Regions from separate parts of the Paenibacillus sp. Marseille-Q9583 genome, predicted to be linked through region 1. Evidence: predicted binding sites of a transcription regulator. Region 1 holds the regulator's gene; each other region holds the start of a gene.
The links. Region 1 encodes Rex, which represses fermentation and respiration genes when NADH is low (regulators of the CRP and FNR family bind a similar motif). Its sites were predicted from a motif close to TTGTGAAATATTTCACAA; they were not measured.
Positions count from the first base shown of each region.

Region 2: ACWNM1_RS17765 (cytochrome ubiquinol oxidase subunit I) is a predicted target of Rex. The motif match lies at 974-991, and genes of this name have one in related genera.
Region 3: nirB (nitrite reductase large subunit NirB) is a predicted target of Rex. The motif match lies at 1,301-1,318, and genes of this name have one in related genera.
Region 4: ACWNM1_RS00440 (formate/nitrite transporter family protein) is a predicted target of Rex. The motif match lies at 1,182-1,199, and genes of this name have one in related genera.

Region 1 covers NZ_CDRJTB010000018.1:1,555-3,763, reverse strand. Annotated here, with positions in the region: gene dinG (ATP-dependent DNA helicase DinG) at 1-884, shown strand, start outside; gene ACWNM1_RS10840 (redox-sensing transcriptional repressor Rex) at 1,016-1,669, shown strand; gene ACWNM1_RS10835 (amidohydrolase) at 1,656-2,209, shown strand, end outside.
Region 2 covers NZ_CDRJTB010000038.1:21,276-23,484, forward strand. Annotated here, with positions in the region: gene ACWNM1_RS17760 (GNAT family N-acetyltransferase) at 1-619, shown strand, start outside; gene ACWNM1_RS17765 (cytochrome ubiquinol oxidase subunit I) at 1,156-2,209, shown strand, end outside.
Region 3 covers NZ_CDRJTB010000048.1:10,037-12,245, reverse strand. Annotated here, with positions in the region: gene ACWNM1_RS20160 (hypothetical protein) at 1-241, shown strand, start outside; gene ACWNM1_RS20155 (hypothetical protein) at 496-1,206, shown strand; gene nirB (nitrite reductase large subunit NirB) at 1,425-2,209, shown strand, end outside.
Region 4 covers NZ_CDRJTB010000001.1:104,455-106,663, forward strand. Annotated here, with positions in the region: gene ACWNM1_RS00440 (formate/nitrite transporter family protein) at 250-1,077, opposite strand; gene ACWNM1_RS00445 (FAD-dependent oxidoreductase) at 1,352-2,209, opposite strand, start outside.

The DNA of each region.
Region 1 (2,209 bases):
ATCGCAGTAAATCGCTACAGCTGTATGCCGTTCCTGTTGATGTTAGTACTCAGCTTAAGGAGCTGTTTTTCGACAAGAAGAAAAGTATCGTACTGACTTCGGCGACACTCTCTGTCGATAAATCTTTCCAGTTTATGATTGATAATCTCGGACTTAATGAAGCTGCGGAAGAGGGGCGTCTGATGACATCACTCCTGCCTTCTCCCTTTAAATATCGGGAGCAGGCGCTGTTAGTTATTCCGCGGGATTTCCCTAGTGTGAAGGGTAGTGTAGGCGATGCCCGATTTGTCGATACACTCGTACAGTCACTAGCAGAAGCAGCTATTACAACACGTGGGCGGATGCTTGTCCTGTTTACTTCTTACAAGATGCTACGCCAGGTTTATGATCCTCTGAAAGAGGCTCTAGCCTCACAAGAGATCACGGTGTTAGGTCAAGGCGTGGAGGGGGGCAGCCGTAGCAAGCTGATCCGCCGTTTTCAGGACAGTGCAGCTTCTGTACTGTTAGGAACAAGCAGCTTTTGGGAGGGTGTAGATATTCCAGGTGAAGCATTAACATGCTTGGCCATCGTGAGGCTCCCATTTCAACCGCCAAACCACCCCCTAGCGGAAGCGAAGTCTGAGTTATTACAAGCCCAGAAAAAGAATCCGTTCATGAAGTTGTCTGTTCCTCAGGCGGTTATTCGCTTCAAGCAAGGATTTGGGAGGCTGGTACGGACAGCGCAAGATCGGGGTATTGTTATTGTGTATGACACAAGGGTGATCGAATCTCACTATGGGAAGTATTTCCTCTATTCGTTGCCTGGCCCGAAAATGGAGCATATGCTTACGGATCAAATGGTTCCTCGTATAGCGGAGTGGTTGGAAGACGGAGGCGTTTCTTGAAAAAAACGTCATCGATCTTATTAATCACTCTACAAGGAAGGGCGGTATAAGAATACCGCTCTTCCTTGAGACGAGGTGCAGATATTTCGATAGGAATTGAACAGAATATCACTTAAATTAGGAGGTAAATTATGAAATCGGATAAAATATCAGAAGCCGTTGTTCGCAGACTTCCTGTGTACTTGCGTTTCTTGAATGATCTCCAGAAACGTGAAATATTAACCGTTTCCTCACAAGAACTAGGACAAAAACTTGATTTGAATCCTGCTCAAATTCGTAAAGATTTAGCTTATTTTGGAGACTTTGGTAGAAAAGGTATCGGGTATGACGTAACTTATCTTATTGAAAAAATCCGTCATATTCTGAAGCTGGATCAACAATTGAATGTGGCTTTAGTAGGAGCCGGTAACCTTGGACATGCATTATCGAATTACAATGCTTATCTGAAAGATACTATGAAGATTACCGCTATATTTGACTCCTATGCACCTAAGGTAGGGCGGAAAATCAACTCTCTTACCGTTCAACCGATGGAGGAGCTTGGTCAGACGGTTCGTGAGCAAGGTATTCGAATTGGGATAATTACTGTGCCTGATTCAGAAGCGCAGAATGTAGCAGATATTCTCATTGAGTCTGGTATTGAGGCGATTTTGAATTTTGCACCAGTGATTCTAAAAACACCATCGAATATCCGGGTTCATGCTGCCGATTTTACAACGGATTTGCAAAGCCTTGCTTATTATTTGAAAGACGGAAAGGAAGAAACCGGAAATGAAGAGCAGTAAAACGATAATTAAGGGCGGGCGTTTTCTTATTCCGGGAACGGATGAGCCGGTTCTGAATGGATATATGACTATTGAAGATGATTTGATCACTTACATAGGAAAAAAAGAGCCTTTAATGGAAGATGATGTGCAAGTTGTTGATGGCAGTCGTCTGCTGTTTATGCCAGGTCTGGTAAATACACATGGCCATGCCGCAATGTCATTGCTTCGTGGTTATGGAGATGATTTAGCACTTCAGGTGTGGCTTCAAGAGAAGATGTGGCCGATGGAAGCGAAGTTCACTGGAGAAGATGTATACTGGGGAACCTCCTTGTCGGTACTGGAAATGCTAAAAGGTGGTACTACAACCTTCTTGGATATGTACGATCATATGGACCGAGTAGCAGAGGTAGTCGAATTATCAGGCATCCGTTCCGTACTGATGAGAGGCGTAATTGGCTTATGTCCAGAGGAAGTACAAAATCACAAGCTTGCGGAAGCGATTTCTTTTGCACGAAATTGGCATGGTAAGGCTGATGGTAGAATTACGACGATGATCTC
Region 2 (2,209 bases), on a different contig from region 1:
TACTGGTACAGGAGTCGTTCCTTTATATAGAGGGAGACGGCTAGTCGAACAAATTTATCGTCATGCTCTTCCCATCCTTAAAGAAGCTCATATTCAAAAGTGTTTGCTTGAAGTGATCCAAAGCAATGAGAAAGCTATAAAAGCGTATACCGCCGTAGGATTTCAAATCCATAGAGAATTGGCTTGTTTCAAGGGGCGTATTGATGTAACCCTTCCGGCCGATCATAGTCTTACTTCCATTGCTACGGTTCGACTGGAAGAATTCGATTGGACATCGGTACATTCTTATTGGAATTTTGAACCTTCTTGGGAACAATCTGTTCATGCAATTTTACGAAACCCGCATTTATACGATGTGGTCACGATAAGGGAAGAGAATAAGATTTGTGGATACGCGGTAATAAAATCGGCCAACGGAGCAGTTCTACAGTTCGGTATTTTGCGAGAAAAAAGAAACCGGGGATTTGGACGTTACTTATTTCATTGGATGGGAGAGAGACATTCTATCATCACCGTCAATAATGTAAACAAAAGAGATACAAATTCTATACGTTTCCTTAAAAGCGTTGGTCTTGACGTATATATCGAGCAATATGAAATGGAGAAAGATTTGTCATGACGAAGATAACATTAGCTTTAATTCAAAAACACTGATGATTTGAGTCAGTGTTTTTTGTTGCAAAAGGGGGTATATATTAGAGGTAAAAATGAGAAAATATCTTTTTTCTAACATCAAAGTAGGAGGAGACTTGTGAAATCATATATACGCTATTGAATCAATAGCTCTTTTGGGTTCTTTTTGTGTTATTCACTGAGTTGTCAGAAAGATTTGACCCTTTCTTGAACGTTTAGGGATTAAGAGATATCTGTGATTGAATTACTTGCAATTTAAGATAAGATGATTTTAATCATTAGGTCACGTTATTAATTTGACTGCTCAGTATCAGGTAAATCAGGCTCGCCAACTCTTGCTTTGTGAATTTTTTCTCTTTTTACATATCAAAGAACGAGAAACGTCATACTAAAACGAACAGGCAACGATGTCGCTGAGCCCTGCTAAACCTGATATTGAATACAGCCTAAGAGTTAGCCGGCCTAATCATAAGCATCAACTTATGACGAAAAATGAACAGCGTTTGAAGGGAGCAGTAAAGAATGGCAATTGATACGGTACTATGGAGCAGGCTGGTGACAGGCTTGACTCTCGGGTTCCACGTTATTTTTGCGACGATTGGCGTCGGTATACCGCTAATGATCGCTATTGCAGAGTTCATCGGGATCCGCAAAAAGGATCCACATTATACACTTATGGCAAAGAGGTGGTCTCGAGGATTTGTCATTTCTGTAGCGGTTGGTGTCGTGACCGGTACAGCGATTTCACTACAATTGGCTCTGGTGTGGCCGAATTTTATGAAACTGGCTGGGAATGTTATTGCACTTCCGTTATTCATGGAAGTGTTCGCGTTCTTTTTTGAAGCCATCTTCCTGGGCATTTATTTGTATACATGGGATCGGTTCAAAAATCCTTATATCCATTGGCTGTTGACGATTCCGATTGTCGCCGGGGCAGGCATGTCTGCCGTTTTTATTACGACGGTGAACGGATTCATGAACCAGCCTGGAGGCTTTGTCATGGAAGCAGGCCAATTCACTGCGATTGACCCGGTGCAAGCGATGCTGAATACGGCGACGTTCTCCAAGGTGTTTCATGTATTAAGCTCGGCCTATTTGACTGGAGCTGCCTTGTTAGCCGGGATTGCAGCCTTTGCGATGCTGAGAAAAGGAGTGTCCGCATACCACAAAAAATCCTTGAATCTCATGATGGCGGTTGTTTTGCTGTTTGGCTTGCTGAACACGTTAGCTGGAGATGTCTCCGCCAAGTTTTTGGCCGAGCATCAGCCTGAGAAGCTTGCAGCGGCAGAGTGGCATTTTGAGACGGGTAGCGGTGTGGATTTGGTCCTAATGGGATGGCTGAATGCAGAGCATGACGTTCTAGGAGCTCTTCATCTGCCGAAGCTGCTCAGCTTCCTGGCTTTTGGAAACTTTAACGCAGAGGTAACGGGGCTCGAGGAATTCCCAAAGGATGAATGGCCACCGCTTCTCGTCCATTACCTGTTTGATTTAATGGTCGGAATCGGATTTGCTTTGCTCGGGATAGCGGTCTTATATTTCCTGTTTGTGTTCTGGAAAAAGCGCAATGCGCTTAACA
Region 3 (2,209 bases), on a different contig from region 1:
ATCCCCCAAAATATGTGAAATGAAGCTGAATGAGCAGAAAGAGGGGGATAAATCCCCCAGAATATGCGAAATGACGCCGAGTGAGCAGAAAGAGGGGGATAAATCCCCCAGAATATGCGAAATGACGCCGAACGAGCAGAAAGAGGGGGATAAATCCCCCAGAATATGCGAAATGACGCTGAATGAGCAAAAAGAGGGGGATAAATCCCCCAGAATATGCGAAATGACGCCGAACGAGTAAAAAGAGGGGGATAAATCCCCCAGAATATGCGAAATGAAGCTGAATGAGCAGAAAGAGGGGGATAAATCCCCCAGAATATGTGAAATGACGCTGAATGAGCAAAAAGAGGAAGATAATTAAAGATACTGAAAGTAAGCTTATTATTACTTATTTGAGAACATGGCTTGTTTAAGTTATCCTTAAAAAGACAGTATACATAACTTTACAAGCCTGAGACGCTATAGGGTCATTAGGCGGGACAAGGCGGTGCCAGGATGCCCATGCGATCTTTGTGGAAATTGATGCTAGGATTAGTCATTGTATTCATAATAGGTGGATGCTCTACTAACAATGACGGCAATAGTAATGCTAATAATGGTGTGGCAGGATCAGAGGGACCGACAATATCGATAAGGGTTGGAGATAATGAACTGCTTACTAAACCATCAGATAGGTTACTTAGTGGGAGTTATAGAAATGGAATATCGATCATGGAGCTACTGAAAGGTAGTAATGTTGCCACATTTGCTGAGGATAACTCAAGCATTGTTTCGGTAAAGAATTTTTCGCTAGAGGCGGGAATGGTTTGGGAGCTTCAGATGGGCGGTCAAATCATTGGGAATGCGGATTGGAATAATACTGTAGGGTATGATTCACAGCTAGTCTTCACCGCGAAGTCAAAGGACCATCAAGCACCACTTCAAACTGTAAGGCTGACCTTGAACGGTGGAAGTGTAGAAGTAGACTTGCATCATACGTATATTATGTTATTTAAAGAGGATTTAACTGTAAGAGATCTGCTCAAAAGCTGTAGTAGCGTACAGTTGGCCGATGACAATAAAAAGGTGCTTTCCGTCGACGATTATACTCCTCTTAGTAATGAAGAATGGAAGCTTAAGGTGAATGGAAAACAACTACTCGATGATGGAATGGATATGAAGCTCAGGGCTCAAGATGAATTGGAAATTTTATTGACTTTACGCTAAAAAATCGTACATTAAGCCAGATCAACGGTTGTTCAGAATCGTTAATCTGGCTTTTTATGTGGAAAAGATATGTAACAATTATCAGTACACTGAAGTGTGAAAATATTCACAATTAAAGTGACTGCAATCACAATGACGACTTGAATTTGAACCGTATAATTCCAATATGTAGAAGAGAAATTGATCAGGTATTCATAAGCTTGAGGAGGCACCTAACCATGACAACGATAAGAGAAAAACTAGTATTAGTCGGCAACGGTATGGCAGGCATAGGTACGATTGAGCAGATATTGAAGCTGGGTGGAGCTTATGACATCACGGTTTTTGGAAGTGAACCTCACCCCAATTACAATCGCATCATGTTGTCTTATGTTCTTGAAGGAAGTAAGACCCTTAATGATATCATCCTAAACGACTGGAATTGGTATGAAGACAATAGTATAACTCTACACACGGGAACAACGGTGACACGAATTGATGAAGGCTCGAAGCAAGTTGTTACGGATAACGGGATGATAGTGCCCTATGACAAAGTGATTATTGCGACAGGCTCGAATTCGTTTATTTTACCTGTACCTGGCAGTGATAAAGAGGGCGTTGTAGGATTCCGGGATATTTCAGACTGTGATGCGATGCTGGCAGCGGCCAAACAATACAGCAAAGCGGCTGTCATCGGCGGGGGTTTGCTTGGGCTGGAAGCGGCAAAAGGTCTTGTGAACCTAGGCATGGACGTAACCGTAGTTCATTTGATGGAAGATCTGATGGAGCGTCAGCTTGATCGGAATGCCTCCTCGATGCTGCAAGCTGAGCTTGAGCGTCAAGGTGTGAAATTTGCTATGGGCAAACAAACGATAGAATTGATCGGGGAACAGAGAGTAAGTGGATTGCGTTTTAGTGATGACAGTACGCTTGAGGCAGATTTTGTGGTAATGGCTGTTGGAATCAAACCGAACGTGACATTGGCAAAAGAAAGCGGAATCTCCGTAAATCGTGGGATCTTGGT
Region 4 (2,209 bases), on a different contig from region 1:
CCTCCCTATTTCTACTATCTATTTATATTTTATAGTTGCCGCTGTCTTCCGTAAAGTAGACTAAACAATAATGAAGTGTTTCGTTATTACAAAGTCGGGGTAATAGAGCCTAGAAACACTCCCCCTTTTAAAATTCGCCGTGCATCCGATTTCGTTCCCCCGAACTCGGATACATCACGGCGGATTTTATTTGTCTATACAGCAAAAAGCACCCCTCGACTATTCTAAGGAGTGTTCTATAAGATAGGTTTAGGCGTGTTTCTTTATACCGCTGCCGGACATGCTGTCCACGGACTGAATAGATGCAGGCTCTTTACGCAGGTAAGCCATCCAATAAGCTGCCGCAACAAAGATTGCACCACCCGTCAAGTTGCCTAGCCATACCGGAACAAAATTGTTGAAGTACTCTCCCCATGAAAAATAACCTTCAAAAATAGCTGCGGGAATTAAGAACATGTTGGCTACAACGTGCTGGAAGCCGATAGCTACAAAAGCCATCGTCGGGAACCAGATGCCGAGGATTTTGCCACTGAAGTTATCTGCTCCATAGGAGAGCCATACCGCCAAAGCTACGAGCCAGTTACAACCTATACCGGAAACAAATGCCGGAAAGAAGTCTGCTTCAAGCTTATGTCCTGCCATCTCCACTAATTTTTCCAAATACACACCGTCAGAGGTTAAACCAACCACGTGACCGAAAAAGTAAGCTACAAACAAAGCTCCCGCCAGATTGCTTAGGGTAATCAATACGAGATTCTTAACCACTTCCCAGAAGGATATCTTCTTCGCCATAAAAGCAAGTGGCACAGCCATCATATTGCCTGTCAGTAGTTCTCCCCCTGCAAGCAGCACTAGAATCAACCCAACAGGGAAGACAGCTGCTCCAATAAAGTTAGCGATGGATCCCCATTCATGTGGTGCCCCAGCAATAACGCGAATATCCAGTAAAAATCCGAGCGCGATAAACGCTCCTCCCAGAAAGCCCAGAATTAGTACGGTGCTTAAAGGATTATGCGCCTTTTTTATGCCGTTCTCGACCGTGACTGCGGCAATCTGCTGCGGTTTATTATAAGCCATGATTCCTATCCCCTTCATCTATTTACTTAAAATTTGTTCCTTTACGACCATTGTAGCGTGTCATAAAACACATTAACGTGATAATTATCACTTAATGAAAAACTAAGTGAAACTTTTCACTGACATGTCAAATTTAACGAAGCGCATCCATAATTACAATTGTAAGAACAGGCCCCATATTATTTTAACGGTAAATAGTACCAGCTTCAATCACAAAAAACCGGAGCCATGTTTGGCTCCGGTTTACCCACTTTATTGTTCATATGCAATTAAGTTATACGGTTACTGCCTCTTTGCTTGGTACTGATGCCGGTAGCGATTCGAGGCCTACTGTATTCAGGAAGTTCCAAGGCTTGTTGTAATGAGGTTGAAAGAAGAAATCGATAAAGGCAAGCTGATCGATTGTCATTTTATTTTGAATACATACAGATACTGTGTTGATCGATTGCGTCAAATCCGTTTTGGACAAGATTTGCGCTCCGAGAATGCGGCGTGTGGCGCGATCAAATACCACTTTTAATTGCACCTGCTCGAAGGTTGGCATAAATTCTGGACGGTAGTTGTCAATAATCATGGTAGTTTCTACATCCATTCCTTCAGCCTTAGCCCCTTCTTCAGTAAGACCGGTAGCAGCGATATTATCTTCATAAATCTTAATGCCCGAAGTCCCTTGAGTACCCATATAAGGAATCGTCTCTTTCACTAAGTTACGTGCGACCAAAGTGCCCATCCGTACGGCATTGGTTGCCAGTGGAATATAAGCGTGCTTACCTGTAGGGTTGTAATGAATCGCGCAGCTGTCACCAGCGGCATACACATCTGGGCAACTGGTCTGCATATAATCATTGACCAGAATTGCGCCATTTGGCAGCATATCCACTTGACCTTTTAACAGCTCAGTATTCGGACGGAAGCCGATGCAGAGAATTACAAGATCCGCCTCATGCTCCCCTTCGCTTGTGATAACCTTGGTAACTTTACCACCTTCACCAGCAAAAGAACTTACCTTCTCATTCAGCGCTAATTTAATACCATGATCCTTAAAGGTTTGTTCGATCGGTGCAGTAAACTCTGGGTCCAAATATTTATTCAAAATACGATCTTCGCCATCAATCAGCGTAACTTGCTTTCC